2 regions of the Streptomyces sp. DH10 genome follow, and region 2 is predicted to be linked to the other one. Evidence: predicted binding sites of a transcription regulator. Region 2 holds the regulator's gene; the other holds the start of a gene.
The links. The regulator HspR, encoded in region 2, represses chaperone genes until heat shock. The targets are predictions, from matches to a motif close to TTGAGNNNNNNNNNCTCAA.

Region 1 (7,762 bases), on a different contig from region 2:
TGCCCGGCGAGCGTCACCAGCTCCTGCGAGTCGTGGAGTTGCCCGGAGGCGGCGAGGACGGACGGGGTGCCCGCGCCGGCGATGGCCGCGGCGACGACGGCCACGGCCACGATGAGCCGGTTGCGTACATGGGTGGGGCGGCCCTTGCCGGTGGGGGGCGTCGACTCAGCGCCCTGAACGGGGGCCGTCTGCTTGCCTGTGCGACGAGGCCGCGACATCTGCACCGGTGCTCGCATTCCTGACTCGTGAACTCATGGGCCCGGATGACGCTCCGTCAACTGGCGCGTACTCCAGGTACACCTCCCGACCCTCCCAGCGCCGGTGGGCAGCGCACGCGCATCACCTGACCCGCCACCCGAAGGAGTGAACCCCGGAGGTGAGTTGGGGAGCAAGTTCCGCTGGCCCTTGCAGCGGCCTTGCGCGGCGGGCCGGTTGGACGCCGCGGGCGGGTGGTGGCAATATTCGCCGCCACGCCTTCCCGGAGCAAAGCATTCCATCCCAAACAGGGCGTCTGACCTGCATGGCTGCACCGGCCCGGCAACCATTGCCAGCCTTTTGCGGACCTTGTGAAGGGCTCGTGCAGACTGGCTGGATGCGTACTGAACTCGCCTCGGAGCCGGGAGACGCGGACCGCCCCAACGAGGACTTCGCCAGTGTCGGACTACCGGCCTCCGGACAGGGCGGTTCGGTCGTCGTGCTGGATGGTGTCACACCGCCGAAGGCCGGGACGGGATGTCTGCATTCCGTCCCCTGGTTCACCGCGCGCCTCGGTGGAGCGCTGACCGAACTGACCGTTTCACTCCCGGATGTTCCTCTGGTAGACGCCTTGTCCCGTGCCATCGCGCGTACCGCCGAGGCACATGCCTCAACCTGTGACCTTTCTCACCCCCGCACACCTCAGGCCACGGTGGTCGTGGCCCGCTGGTCCCCGGAGACGGTGGAGTACCTGGTCCTGTCGGACTCGGCTCTTCTCGTGGAGTCCCCGGACGGCGTGGTGACGCCCCTCCTGGACGACCGTCTGGCCCTTCTCCCCCGCTCCGCCCTGGCCACGGACGCGCTGGTGGACGCCACGCTCCGCAACAAGGAGGGCGGCTTCTTCACGGCGGCCGCCGATCCCTCGGTGTCCCGCCGGGCGGTGACCGGAACCTCGCCCCGCCGTGAGGTGCGCGCCCTGGCCGCGCTGACGGACGGGGCGACCCGCTGGGTGGAACGGTTCGAGGAGGGCGACTGGACGGGCTGCTTCCACCTTCTGCGCAAGGAGGGGCCGCAGGCGCTGGTGGACCGGGTTCGGACGCTGGAACGGGCGGATTCGGCCGGATCGTTCCTGGGCCGGAGCAAGACGCACGACGACGCGACGGTCGTGTACGTCGAGTTCTAGACGACCGGCCATTGTCTCGCCGGGCGCTGGTGCTACTTCTCCATGCCGCGGTTGAGCTGGTGCAGCAGCCGGGCCAGTTCCGTGACCTCCTGGGTGTCCCAGTCGGCCAGGCGGCCGGCGTAGCGGGCGCGGCGGGCCTCGCGTACCCGGCGGACCCGGTCGTGGCCCTCCTGGGTGAGGGCGACGAGCCAGGCGCGTCCGTCTGCGGGGTCGGGTTCGCGCGCGACCAGGCCGAGTTCCTCCAGGGCGCGCAGCTGGCGGGACATCGTGGCCTTGCCGACGCCGATGTAGCCGGCGAGCTCGGTGGCCCGCTGCTTGCCGCACTCGTCCAGCCGTACGAGCAGGCCGTACGCGGAGGACTCCAGGTCGGGGTGGACCTCCCGGGCCATCTCGCCCTGGCTGGCCCGGGCCCGCCGCAGCAGCACGGTCAGCTCCCGCTCCAGCGCCAGAAAGGCCGGCTGATCCACACCGGTTCCGGCCAGAGAGGCGTCCCGGTGTCCGTCGTCGTTGCCGTCCTGGTGCACGTGAGCCCTGCCTCGGTCGTCGCCCGCTACCTGCATTTTCCGCCACCCGCGGCCATCGCCGCAGCTCGGCAAGTATTCCGCAGGTCACGGGGTGCGCGTCCACGGGCCGCCACACGGTGAAGGCCCGGGTCTCCCTCACGGGACCCGGGCCTTCCCTCATCCGGTGACCTCCGTCACGCGGCCACCGGAACCTCGGGCGCCGCCTCCGCCGTGGCGGGCGCGAGCGCCAGCTGAAGGACCTGGCGGACGTCGCTGACGGCGTGGACGTCGAGCTTGTCCAGCACCTCCGCAGGGACGTCGTCCAGGTCGGGTTCGTTGCGCTTGGGGATGATCACGGTGGTGACCCCGGCGCGGTGGGCGGCCAGCAGCTTCTGCTTCACGCCGCCGATCGGCAGGACCCGGCCGGTCAGCGAGACCTCGCCGGTCATCGCCACGTCCGTGCGGACCAGCCGGCCGGACAGGAGCGAGGCGAGGGCCGTCGTCATCGTGACGCCGGCGCTGGGGCCGTCCTTGGGGACCGCGCCCGCCGGGAAGTGGATGTGCACGCCCCGGTCCTTCAGATCGCCCACCGGCAGTTCCAGCTCGGCACCGCGGGAGCGCAGGAAGCTCAGCGCGATCTGCGCGGACTCCTTCATCACGTCGCCCAGCTGACCGGTGAGAGTCAGCCCGGCCGCGCCCGTCTCCGGGTCGGCCAGGGACGCCTCGACGTACAGCACGTCACCGCCGGCGCCCGTCACCGCGAGGCCCGTCGCCACGCCCGGCACGGACGTCCGGCGCTCGGCCGGGTCCTGGGCGGACTCGGGCACGTGGTGCGGCCGTCCGATCAGAGAGCGCAGGTCCTCGTCCTGGACGGTGAACGGCAGCTCCCGCTCACCCAGTTCGTGCTGGGCCGCGACCTTGCGCAGCAGCCGTGCGATCGACCGCTCCAGGGTGCGCACGCCCGCCTCGCGCGTGTACTCACCGGCGAGCTTGCGCAGCGCGCCCTCGTCGATGGCCACCTCGTCCTTGTCGAGCCCGGCCCGCTCCAGCTGGCGCGGCAGCAGGTGGTCGCGGGCGATGACGACCTTCTCGTCCTCGGTGTAGCCGTCCAGGCGGACGATCTCCATCCGGTCGGCCAGGGCCTCCGGGATCGCCTCCAGGACGTTGGCGGTCGCGAGGAAGACCACGTCCGACAGGTCCAGCTCGACCTCCAGGTAGTGGTCCCGGAAGGTGTGGTTCTGCGCCGGGTCGAGCACTTCGAGCAGGGCCGCGGCCGGGTCGCCCCGGAAGTCCGGGCCCACCTTGTCGATCTCGTCGAGCAGCACGACCGGGTTCATCGACCCGGCCTCCTTGATGGCGCGGACGATCCGGCCGGGCAGGGCGCCGACGTACGTACGGCGGTGACCGCGGATCTCGGCCTCGTCGCGGACGCCGCCGAGGGCGACGCGCACGAACTTGCGCCCCATCGCGTGGGCGACGGACTCGCCCAGGCTGGTCTTGCCGACGCCGGGCGGACCCACGAGCGCGAGCACGGCACCGCCGCGCCGCCCGCCGACCACGCCCAGCCCCCGGTCGGTACGCCGCTTGCGCACCGCCAGGTACTCGGTGATCCGCTCCTTCACGTCCTGGAGGCCGGAGTGCTCGGCGTCGAGGACGGCCTGGGCGGCCTGGATGTCGTAGGCGTCCTCCGTGCGCTCGCTCCACGGCATCTCCAGGACCGTGTCGAGCCAGGTGCGGATCCACGAGCCTTCGGGCGACTGGTCGGAGGACCGCTCCAGCTTGTCGACCTCCTTGAGCGCGGCCTCGCGGACCTTCTCGGGCAGGTCGGCGGCCTCCACGCGGGCGCGGTAGTCGTCGGACTCCTCGCCCTCCTGCTCGCCGTTCAGCTCGCGCAGCTCCTTGCGGACCGCTTCGAGCTGACGCCGCAGCAGGAACTCGCGCTGCTGCTTGTCGACGCCTTCCTGGACGTCCTTGGCGATGGACTCGGCCACGTCCTGCTCGGCGAGGTGGTCGCGCAGCTGCTGGGTCGCGAGCTTCAGCCGGGCCACCGGGTCGGCGGTCTCCAGCAGCTCGACCTTCTGATCGGTGGTCAGGAACGGCGAGTATCCGGAGTTGTCGGCGAGCGCCGAGACGTCGTCGATGGCCTGGACCCGGTCGACGACCTGCCAGGCGCCGCGCTTGCGCAGCCAGGCGGTGGCGAGGGCCTTGTACTCCTTGACCAGTTCGGTGACCTGCCCGGGCAGCGGCTCCGGGACGGATTCGTCGACGCTGGTGCCCTCGACCCAGAGGGCCGCGCCGGGACCCGTGGTCCCCGCACCGATCTTCACCCGGCCCCGGCCTCGGATCAGCGCGCCCGGATCGCCGTCGGCCAGCCGGCCCACCTGCTCGACGGTGCCGAGGACACCGGTGCCGGCGTATGTGCCGTCGATGCGTGGCACCAGGAGTACCCGGGGCTTTCCGGGTGTTGTCCGAGCAGCGGCCTGGGCGGCCTCCACCGCGGCACGGACCTCGGAGTCGCTCAGGTCCAGCGGGACCACCATCCCGGGCAGGACGACCTCGTGGTCGAGCGGCAGCACGGGCAGGGTGAGCGGTGTGGACGTCGAAGCCATGATCTCCCCTTCGGCAGTCAAGTTGAGCTATGCCGACTCAATGCTCGGGAGGCGCCGGATGTTCCCCACCCGCCGTTCGCTGTGAGCGATCGACCGTGACGCCAAGGGCGACCAGGACCGTAGAGTCAGCGGCGTAACAGATCAGGCCCATGAGTGCCTATTACCAGGGGGCGGCGTGGACGGGACCGTGCAGGCGTGGGTGGACGGGTGGGTCGTGTCGCGCGGGGCGGCTCCGCCCGTGCCCGAGCCGTGGGGCTGGACGATCGACGTGGGGATGTACGGACACGTCACCCGCCATGTGTTCGGTGCGACCGGCGACGACCTCGACGAGGCGGCCGTCCGCAAGGTGGCCGGCGCGGTGACCGGGGCCGGAGTGTGGCTGAAGGCGTTCCAGGACCCGTCCGTGGTCGCCGGCTGGCTGGACGCCACCTGGTGGATCGACCCCGAGCCCGGCTATCTGATGACGGTCCCGCTGACCCCGGGAGACACGCCGGACCCGCCCGACGGCTACCGGCTGCGCAGCTGGGAGCGTGGCGGGGTGACTCGCGTGATGGTGGCGGCCCCGGACGGTTCGCTGGCGGCGCGCGGCCAGATCACCCCGACCGGCGGCACCGCCGTGGCCGACCAGATCGAGACGGCACCGGAGCATCGCCGCAAGGGACTCGGCAGCCTCGTCATGCGGACGTTGCAGATCACCGCCGTCCGGCAGGGCGCGCGGACCGGTGTCCTCGCCGGCACGCCCGCGGGACGAGGGCTCTACGAGGCGCTCGGCTGGGAGGTGGTGGCCATGCTCACCAGCGCGAAGCACTGCCCGCGGACCTGAACGAGCTCGCCGTCAGCTCCGCACCGGCCGGGGGGGGACAGGGGCCCCTCGACCTGGCCGTCAACTCCGGACCGGACCGGGGGAACCGGGGCCCCTCGCCTGCCACCGCCGGACCACCGGCCAGGTAGCGACACCGATGGCCAGGGCGATCACATGCCCCCAGTTGGTCATCGGGTCGGTGAAGGCGAGCAGGTCCTGGAGCAGCATCCCGCCGAAGCCGGCCAGCAACGGCACCCGCAGCCAGGGCGGCAGCAGTCCGGCCAGGGCGCCGGTGCCGGCGGCGACGCCGAAGCTGACGCCGTAGTCGAGCCGGTGCAGCGAACTCCCGGGGAGCTGCCCGGCCAGCACCGCGAGCCCGACCGGGACCTCCGTCGCCAGGGTGGCGAGGACGTGCCCGAGCAGGAAGACACCGGCCGTGCGCAGACCGCCGATCCGCCGCTCCAGCGCGGTCAGCACGAGCACGAACCCGATCGCGAACGGCGAGGCCACCCCGCCCGCGAGCCACAGCGCGCTGCCGACCAGCACCAGCTCCGGCGTCCGCACCAGGTGCGCCACATCTGTACTGAAGGTTTGCCGCAGGGCGTGCACCAGGGCGGGGTCCGCGTAGGCGGAGATCAGCGAGGTCAGGCAGAGGACGATCGCGTAGCCGAAGGTGAAGGGCGTACCCGTGGGAGTCGGGAGCAGCCGCCACGGTCGCGGGGTCCGAAGCCAGGGGCTTTTTACCGCGGTGGGCTCTGTTACGCCCGGGCCCCCGGTCCCGCATGGCCCTCGGCCGCCGGCCCGCTGCCGCGGCACCCCGTCCAGCAGCCCCGGCGCATCGGGAACGGGCGCGCCCGTCGGCGTCGGCGTGGCCGTCTCATCGGCCGGCGCGGTGCGATCCACGGCGGGGCGCTCCTTCCGTCCCGCCCCACACTTCGCGCACCTTCGCTCCCTGTCTGTGACGGGCGCCACGCGAGAGCCGATTCACAGCAACCTGACAGCAGTCCACCGCGTCCCCCGGCGGCCGCTCCTTATTTCTTGGCGCGGGACACCCCCACCTGCCAGGATGCCCGGATGCCCACCTCGAACGACATCCCCCATGTGCTGGACCGTCGCGAGGGCCCGCACGGCGAGGTCGTGCTGCGACGGCACGACGACCGGCTGGAGATCATCGCGAACGGCTGCTTCCTGATGGACACCTCCGACGGCCGCTCGGAGCGGCGGCTGGTCGACGCGGCCCTGGACGCCCTGGCCGGCCGGGACCGCCCGGACGTGCTGATCGGCGGACTCGGCGTCGGTTTCTCCCTCGCCCACGCGTCGGCGGATCCGCGCTGGGGAGGGATCACGGTCGTGGAACGCGAGCACGCCATCGTCGAGTGGCATCTCGGCGGCCCGCTCTCCGCGTTCTCCGCCGAGGCCCTCGCCGATCCCCGCACGCGCATCGTCGAAGCCGATCTCGTGGCCTACGTCAATGAGACATCCGACACGTACGACGCCCTGTGCCTCGACATCGACAACGGACCCGACTGGACCGTCACGGAGGGCAACGGAAATCTCTACGGAGAAGCCGGACTGGCAAGCTGCGCAAGGGTGTTGAGGCCCGGCGGGGTGCTCGCCGTCTGGTCCGCCCAGCCCTCTCCGGAATTCGAAGAAACCCTGCGGAATGTCGGATTCCAACAGGTGCGTACCGAAGAGATCCCGGTTGCCCGGGGCGTTCCGGACGTCGTACACCTCGGCATCAGCCCTGGATAGCAAAGGTGTACTGACTCCCCGTACGCTGCTCCCCTGACGCCGATCATTCAAGCGTCAATCGCAACCATGCGCAGACCGAGGAATCACCCCACTGATTCCGGAAAGCACACCCCAGGGGCGGGCGATGGAGCAGACACACACCTCCCACAACGGTTCGGCGACGGCTACTCCGGGCGCACAGCGCCGGGTCCTGGTGGTCGAGGACGACGCGACGATCGTGGACGCCATCGCGACCCGCCTGCGAGCCGAGGGATTCCTCGTGCAAACAGCCGGTGACGGTCCGGCCGCCGTGGACACGGCCGAGGCCTGGCAGCCCGACCTGCTGATCCTCGACATCATGCTGCCCGGCTTCGACGGTCTGGAGGTCTGCCGACGCGTGCAGGCCGCCCGGCCGGTACCGGTGCTGATGCTCACGGCGCGCGACGACGAGACCGACATGCTGGTCGGGCTCGGCGTCGGTGCCGACGACTACATGACGAAGCCGTTCTCGATGCGGGAGCTGGCGGCCCGCGTGCACGTGCTGCTGCGCCGCGTGGAGCGGGCCGCGCTGGCCGCCGCGACGCCGCGCAGCGGCATCCTGCGCCTCGGCGAGCTGGAGATCGACCACGCGCAGCGCCGGGTCCGGGTGCGCAGTGAGGATGTCCACCTCACGCCCACCGAGTTCGATCTCCTCGTGTGCCTGGCGAACACCCCGCGCGCGGTGCTCTCGCGCGAGCAA
Region 2 (7,762 bases):
TACGGACGGACGCCCTCACCGAATCCCGCACGCGTGGTGATCGAGATCGAGCTGACGCGGGCGATGGGGCGAGGCTAGGCCGACGCCACAGTTCGCCGAAGTGAAAATCCACACCGGTGATCGATTGGATCCAGCCACAGCGTGACCGCGTCGATAACCGGAAATGTCGCCAGAAACTGCAGCGGCGTCACCGTGTTCAGGTCACGGTGACGCCGCTGCGGGGGGAAGCGCCTGAGCGATCTGTTACGACGGGGGAATCGCGTCAGGCACTGCGGGGGGTGGCAGAGATGGTCCTCGGGGCAGGAGAGTCGGCCTCCACCTGCTCGTGGTCCCTTTGGTCCAGGTTCACAAAGATCATTCCGTACCGTACGGCACACCGCACGGGCTGCGGCGCCCCCCGAGGCCGCCGCAGACACCGGTAAGCCCGTACGTCCTCGTCCTCGTCCCGCGTGACGACCACCGGCTCGCCGAAAACGGTCACCATCAACGAGTCGCCGCTGTGGGGGATGGCGGTGACCAGGTCGATGAAGTGCCAGCCGGAGCGGTAGGCGGTGGCCATTTCGCGACGGAAGGAGCGGTCGTCGGGTGGAGTGGTCACGGTCAGCTCCCGGCTTCGTCAGCAGCGGAACCCGCGGAGTTTCCACTGCTGGCGGCGTCGGCGTTCACCGCCACCGAAGGCCAGGTACTGTTCGCCCGCACCTCGTCCTTCGCGTCGGAGAAGCCCCCGAGCACACCCAGGGCCGCGGCGGCGGAGAAGGCGGCGACAAGCACCGAGCGAAGCATTCTGCTGCACATAGTCGGCTTCGTCCTCACTTGAAGGTCCCCTTTTCCCCCGTCAGGTACGACGATGGCTCATTCGGGCACGTCATGGCCACAGAATCAATGCATCATGTTCCTGCATGTTCAGGACCCTGGGGGGTGGAGATTTGGGATCGAATCAGACTAATGCGACACATCCCCATCCGATTACGGAGTTGTGCGAGGAAGGCGGCCGTCTATACACCATCGCGCTGCGCGCCGGACGCCTGGCGCGCGAGGACGCCGACCCTGCTCCCTGTCTGATCGAGCTGGCCCTGCTCCACCCCGATCCCGACGATCCGACCTGGCTGCGGCCGGTTCCCCCCGTGGTGGCCCTCTCACGGCAGCTCAACCCCCTGGAACAGGAGATAGCGGCGCGCAGGCGGAGGGCGGTCGAACTCGCGGAGACCTTTCAGCCGTTCATGACGCTCGGCGCGCAAATGGCCACGACCAGCGACTCCATCACCGTCCTGGAAGGCGGTGAGCGGATCAACGCCGCGCTGAATATGGCCACGTCCCAGTGCCAGAGCGAGATGCTCACGCTGCAACCGAGCGACCGCGTGTCCGAACACAGCCTCCTCCAGGGGATGATGCGCGACCGGCCGCTGATAGAACGCGGTGTGCGGATACGCACGGTGTACCAGCACACCGCCCGGTACAACCCGGAGCAACTGGCCTACTCCGCCCGGCTCGCCGACGGCAAGGCGGAATACCGCACGATCGACGAGCTCGTGGAACGCCTCATCATCTGCGACGAGACCGTCGCTTTCATCCCCACCCGCGACGACCAGCAGGTCGCGCTGGAACTGCGGCACCCGGGGATCATCCGCTACCTGATCAAGGTGTTCGAGTTCATGTGGAACCGCGCGGTCCCGCTGAGCGAGAGCACTCCCTACGAGATCGCGCCGGACGGCATCACTGAGATCCAGTACTCCATCGCCAAGCTCCTCGTCGAGGGTCACGTCGACGAGGCCATCGCCCGCCGTCTGGGCATGAACGTGCGGACATGCCGAGCCCACATAGCCAAACTGGCCTCGCTCCTGGGCAGCGGCAGCCGGGCCCAACTCGGCTATCTCATCGCGCAGTCGGGAATCCTGGAGCGGGAGGGAGCGCCCGAGTGAGCGCGCCGCACCGCGAGCACGGCATGGAGGACCTGTGCTCCGCGGGCACGGAGCTGTACGAACGGGCCCTGCGACAGGGGCGGTTGTCGGCCGAGGAGGCCCAGGCGGCCCCCTGCCTCGTCGACCTGGGGCTGCTGCACCCCGCCGTCGACGAACCGATCCGGCTGGAGCCCGTCGCCCCGGTCGTCGCGCTGCACCGGCTGCTGCGGACCTCCGAGGAGCGGATCGCGAGCGAGCGGCGGCGTGAGGCACGACTGGCCGAGACGTTCGGCTCCCTGATGAGGACAGCCGGCCCGCACCCCGCGGTCACCGACACCCCCACGATCCGGCTGCTCACCGGCACGGAGCGGATCAACCAGGCCATCACCGAAGCCATGGCCGAAGCCTCTGAGGAGACAGCCAGCGTCCAGCCCCGCGCAGGACTCACCGGCGAACGCGGGCAAGTGGCCGACGCCACGGCCTTCGGCCGCGATCAGGCCGCGCTGGACCGCGGCTGCCGCCTGCGCACCCTGTACCCGCACACGATGCGCCACTTCCCGACGATCACCGCCCGTCACGAGCGTCTGAAGGGTGACGTCGAAGCGCGCTCGCTGGACGAAGTCCCCGACCGTCTCATCCTCGTCGACCGCGCCGTGGCCTTCGTGCCGGCCGACAAGGACGGCGGGCTGGCCCTGGAGATCCGGCAACCGGCCATCGTCGACCACCTGGCCACCACCTTCGACCGCCTCTGGCGCCTGGCCACCCCCATGTTTCCCGAAGCCGCACCCGAGCCCTCCCCCGAGGGCATCACCGCCCGCCAACGCGCCATAGCCGCCCTCCTCACCGAAGGCCACACCGACGCCGTCATCGCCGACCGGCTCGGCATGAACATCCGCACCGCCCGCGTCCACATCGCCAAGCTCGCCGCGACGCTGGGCAGTCAGAGCAGGGCTCAACTGGGCTATCTCATCGGGCAGTCCGGGATTCTTGACCAGGAGCGCTGAGGGTCGGGGAGGCCGCCGGCTGCGGGGGGCCGTCCAGGCCCACCTGGGCGATCCGCACACCCAACTGCGTACGGCTCGCCGCCCCCAGCGTCTCCGACAGCCGGGCGATGTGCGCCCGGCACGTCCGCACGCTGATCCCCAGCCGTTCCGCGATCACCGCGTCCTGGTGTCCCTCCGCCAGCAGCGCGGCGATGGACTGCTCGCGGTGGGAGATGCCCTCGATGCCGGTGTCCGGGAGCGGGGCGGTCAGCGGGATGGCCAGGCGCCAGAGCCGCTCGAACACCGTGACCAGGTACTCGACGATCGCCGGGTGCCGTAGCTCCAGGGCCATCGTGCGGTCGGTGTTGGCGGGGATGAAGGCCACCGTCCGGTCGAAGAGGATCAGCCGGTCGATCACCTCGTCCAGCGTGCGCGCCTCCACCGCGTCGCCCATCAGCTCCAGGTAGTTCAGCAGCCCCTGCCCGTGCCGGGCGACATGCGTGTACAGGTCCCGCATCCGCACGCCACGGCCGCGCAGCGTCAGCGCCCGGTGCAGCCCCTCGGAGAGTTCCGCCTCGCGCCGGATGCCGCCGGGCTGCACCGTGAGCACCTCGGTCGTGCACGCCTGGGTCGCCTCGTCCATCGCGGCCTGGATCCGGGCCAGGCCGTCCAGCACCCGGATCGCCGAGCCCTCGCCCGCCGACGGGGCCGGCTGCACCTGACGCCCCAGCCCGGCGTACCACTCGAACGCCGCGACGGCCGAACCCACCCGCCGCTGACTCGCGCTGACCTCGTCGTACATCCCGCGCAGCAGCCGGGTCATGACCTCCTGCGGGGAGGTCGGCACCAGCCAGTCCATGTCGTCGGGATCCGGGTGCAGCAGGGCGAGTTCCAGCAGGCAGGGCACCGGATCCGCGTCCCGGCGCGGCACACGGCCCCGGCGTACGGCCCGGGAGTACACACGGTCCCCCGCCTCGCACAGCCGGTCAGCACCGTGAGGATGCTCCTCCGCCCCGTGCCCGGCCATCGCCCATCCCACCCCCGGTTTCGCCGCCTTGCCGCAGCCGCAACTATGCGCGGCCTGCCCCTGCTCCGCAACACGGCTCCACCGCGGCAGCGTTCCGTTCCCTCTTGTTCGAGCCCCACTTGAGCCGGGCCGACTCCGTACCGGTGACGGTGACCCCGCCAAACGCGCCCGGGCCGGGCACGGGGAACGGTGTCCGTCCCCGTGCCCGGCCCGGGCCGAGCGGCTGTTCGCGGCTAGGCGCCGTCGCTGCCGCCGTCGCGGGCGAGCAGTGACTCCACCCGTTCGTACGCCGCCCAGTCGCGGAAGTGCCGCGTGTACAGGTCGGCGTCACGGCCGAGATCGGTGTCCTCGGCCTCCTTCACGTCGACGATCGCCCGGAGCCGCCAGGTGACCGTCTCCTGCCGGTCGTTCACGTAGCTCGTCTCCGCCTCGTGCGCCCGCCGCTCGACCCGCTCCCTGGCGGACCGCTCGTCGGTCGCGTGTACCAGGACGATGTTCTCCTGGTACAGGGGCTGCTCCTCTGCCCCGGCCGCGGGGGAAGCGGTGGTCGCCTCCATCACCACCAGGGCGATGTAGGGCTGCGGGCCCGGCTGCTCGGCACCGGTTCGGTCGGTCACGCTCGCTCCTGTCCGCACGTCGGTCCACGCGCCGAACGGCCTCCGCCACTCGTCGAAGCGGCGGTCGTTCAGCAGCTTCCACGCCCCCACATCATCCCGGTCGCCCGCCTCCGCTCGCCGGCGACCTCGTCGGGTTGTCCCCGGCACGGCAGTTCCGGGCGGCGGCCAGGTCGTCGGCGGACGCCAGGACGCGCGGCAAGGAGGTTGGCGGTCCCCCGTCAGCCCCCCGCCCGTGGGCCGCCTACTTCAGCCCGATCGCCTCGCAGGCCGCCTTGTACTTCGCCGTGCAGATGTCCGCCAGCTTGTAGACCTCGTCGGCCACGACCGTGTCCTTGATGTTGGACTTCGTCAGGGCGACCACCGGCACGAGCTGGGCGGGAATGGCCTTGTGGGTGGGGCTGTCGACCTTGTCGCGGGTGAGGGCGGCGAACTGGATGTCGCGGCCCTGGACCCTGGCCACGGCCATCTCCGCGGCGTTCTCGGCCTCCTGCGGGTACGACTTGTACACGCTCATGTACTGCTCGCCGGCGATGATCCGCTGCACCGCCGGGAGCTCCGCGTCCTGACCGGTGATCGGCGGCAGGTCGGTCACGCCTGCGGCCTCCAGCGCCTTGACGATGCCGCCGGCCATGCCGTCGTTGGCGGAGTACACCGCGTCGATGTTGTCCTTGCCGATCTTCTCGATCGCCTCGGCCATGTTGGCCTGCGCGTTCTCCGGCTTCCAGTCCTTGGTGTCGAAGGACTGGGCGATCGTCACCTTGCCGTTCAGCTCGGACATCGCACCGGCCTTGAACTGCTTGGCGTTCGGGTCCGTCGACGAGCCGTTCATCATGACGATCTTGTCGGAGAGGCTCGCGTCCTCGCCGATGGCCTCCAGCAGGGTGCGCCCCTGGACCTCGCCGACCAGTTCGTTGTCGAAGGAGATGTACGCGTCGATCGGGCCCTCGGCCAGCCGGTCGTAGGCGATGACCGGGATGCCGGCGTCCTTGGCCTTCTTCACCCCGTCGGCGATGGCGTGCGAGTCGACGGCGTCCAGCAGGATCACGTCGACCCGGTCGTCGATCATCTGCTGCAACTGGTCGGCCTGCCTGTCGGCGCTCGCCTCCGCGTTGGCGTACTCGACGCGGCCCTGGTCGTTGGTGAGGGACTCGACCTTCGTCTTGATGATGGGGTAGTCGAAGTTCTCGTACCGCGTGTTCGCCTTCTCCGGGAGCAGCAGGCCCACCGTGATGTCGTTGCCCTTCGTCGGGCTCGCGTCGTCACTGCTCCCGGTCGCGTTGAGCACGCCGCAGCCGGCGAGCGTGACGGACATCGCGGCCGCGGCCACGGATATGGAGATACGACGACGCATGCGGAGCTCACTTCGCGTGTGATTGGGACGTGGGCACACTTTGTGGCCCATGTGACTGAAAAGCCAACGCGGACGCGCCCCCCAGCGTCAAGCGGAACCACTTAACGAGATGACAACACCACGCTCCGCAGCGGTTGTGAAGACTCTGCGGAATCATCTCCAAGTGACTTGCACCATCCGGTCATCGGCAGGAGGCCCGGCGAAAACGCCCCAAGACATATGAAAAGGGCCGGGAGTGTTCTCCCGGCCCTTCTCGCAGGCGTGCGCGCGTCAGTCGGACTGCTGCTGCCGCTTCGGCCGCCACACGACCAGCGCGCTGGTCTGCTGGACCTCCTGGTACGGCACGAGATCACGGCGGTACGACGCGTGCACCGCCGCCTCGCGCTGCCGCATGGCCGCCGCCGCGCCGTCGAGCGCGTCCTCCAGCTCGGCCACCCGGGCCTGGAGCGCGGCGACCTGGTTCTCCAGTTCGATGATGCGCTTGATGCCCGCCAGGTTGATGCCCTCGTCCTGCGACAGCTGCTGGACGGTGCGCAGCAGTTGGATGTCCCGGGCCGAGTAGCGGCGGCCCCGGCCCGCGGTGCGGTCCGGAGACACCAGCCCCAGGCGGTCGTACTGGCGCAGGGTCTGCGGGTGCAGGCCGGACAGCTGGGCCGCCACCGAGATGACGTAGACCGGGGTCTCCTCGGTCAGTTCATACGGGTTGCGTCGACGACCGTCCATCTCAGTCATGCTCCCTTCGCGGCCTGGAACAGCTCCGCCCGCGGATCCTCACCCGCGGTCGCCTCGCGATACGCCTCGAGCGCGTCACGAGCCTTCCCCGTCAGGTCCTTCGGAACACTCACCTCGACGGTGACCAGGAGGTCGCCGCGGGTGCCGTCCTTGCGGACCGCGCCCTTGCCCCGGGCACGCATCGTACGGCCGTTCGGCGTGCCCGGCGGGAGCTTCAGCGTGACGGGCGGGCCGCCCAGCGTCGGCACCCGGACCTCGCCGCCGAGGGCCGCCTCGGCGAAGGTCACCGGGACGGTGACGGTGAGGTTGTCGTCCTTGCGGCCGAACACCGGGTGGGAGTCGACGTGCACGACCACGTACAGATCGCCCGCCGGGCCGCCGCGCTCGCCCGGCGCTCCCTTGCCGCGCAGCCGGATCCGCTGGCCGTCGCTGACACCCGCGGGGATGCGCACCTGCATGGTCCGCGAGGACTTGGCCCGACCGCTGCCCTTGCAGACCTCGCAGGCGTTCTCCGCGATCAGGCCGCGGCCCTTGCAGTCCGGGCAGGGGTCGGTGAGGGAGAAGCCACCGCCGCTGCCCCGGGCGACCTGCCCGGTGCCGACGCAGGTCGGGCACACCCGCGGGGTGCCGTTCTTGTCGCCGGTGCCCGAGCAGGCCTTGCAGGGCGACTGCGAGGACATCCGCAGCGGGACGGTCGCGCCCTCGATCGCCTCCGTGAAGCTCAGCGTGACCTCGGACTCGATGTCCTGGCCGCGCCGGGGCTGCGTGCGCGTCCCCGGGCCCGCGCCGCCACGGTTGAACAGGCCCCCGAAGACGTCACCGAGTCCACCGCCGAAACCGCCGGCTCCCTGGCCGCCGCCCGGGGCGCCTCCGAAGAGGTCGCCCAGGTCGAAGTTGAAGGAGCCGCCGCCCGCGCCGGGCCCCGGGCGGAAGCCGCCGTTGCCGAAGAGGGCGCGTGCCTCGTCGTACTCCTTGCGCTTCTTGGGATCGCCGAGGATGTCATTGGCCTCGGAGATCTCCTTGAAGCGCTCCTCGGCCTTGACGTTGCCCTTGTTGGCGTCCGGGTGGTACTCGCGGGCGAGCTTCCGGTACGCCTTCTTGATCTCGGCCTCGGTGGCGTCCTTGGGGACGCCGAGGACCTTGTAGTAGTCCTT

Region 1: lon (endopeptidase La) is a predicted target of HspR. The motif match lies at 4,513-4,531, and genes of this name have one in related genera.

The regions. Positions count from the first base shown of each region.
Region 1 covers NZ_JARVKU010000022.1:54,267-62,028, forward strand. The annotation lists gene QC385_RS34415 (sensor histidine kinase) at 1-236, opposite strand, end outside; gene QC385_RS34420 (protein phosphatase 2C domain-containing protein) at 593-1,378, shown strand; gene QC385_RS34425 (MarR family winged helix-turn-helix transcriptional regulator) at 1,411-1,902, opposite strand; gene lon (endopeptidase La) at 2,076-4,490, opposite strand; gene QC385_RS34435 (GNAT family N-acetyltransferase) at 4,666-5,313, shown strand; gene QC385_RS34440 (rhomboid-like protein) at 5,374-6,195, opposite strand; gene QC385_RS34445 (spermidine synthase) at 6,367-7,044, shown strand; gene QC385_RS34450 (response regulator transcription factor) at 7,169-7,762, shown strand, end outside.
Region 2 covers NZ_JARVKU010000016.1:37,162-44,923, forward strand. The annotation lists gene QC385_RS28825 (pyridoxamine 5'-phosphate oxidase family protein) at 1-78, shown strand, start outside; gene QC385_RS28830 (hypothetical protein) at 263-598, opposite strand; gene QC385_RS28835 (hypothetical protein) at 601-771, opposite strand; gene QC385_RS28840 (helix-turn-helix transcriptional regulator) at 900-1,919, shown strand; gene QC385_RS28845 (helix-turn-helix transcriptional regulator) at 1,916-2,902, shown strand; gene QC385_RS28850 (helix-turn-helix transcriptional regulator) at 2,865-3,908, opposite strand; gene QC385_RS28855 (DUF4288 domain-containing protein) at 4,142-4,525, opposite strand; gene QC385_RS28860 (sugar ABC transporter substrate-binding protein) at 4,767-5,876, opposite strand; gene QC385_RS28865 (heat shock protein transcriptional repressor HspR) at 6,147-6,599, opposite strand; gene dnaJ (molecular chaperone DnaJ) at 6,605-7,762, opposite strand, start outside.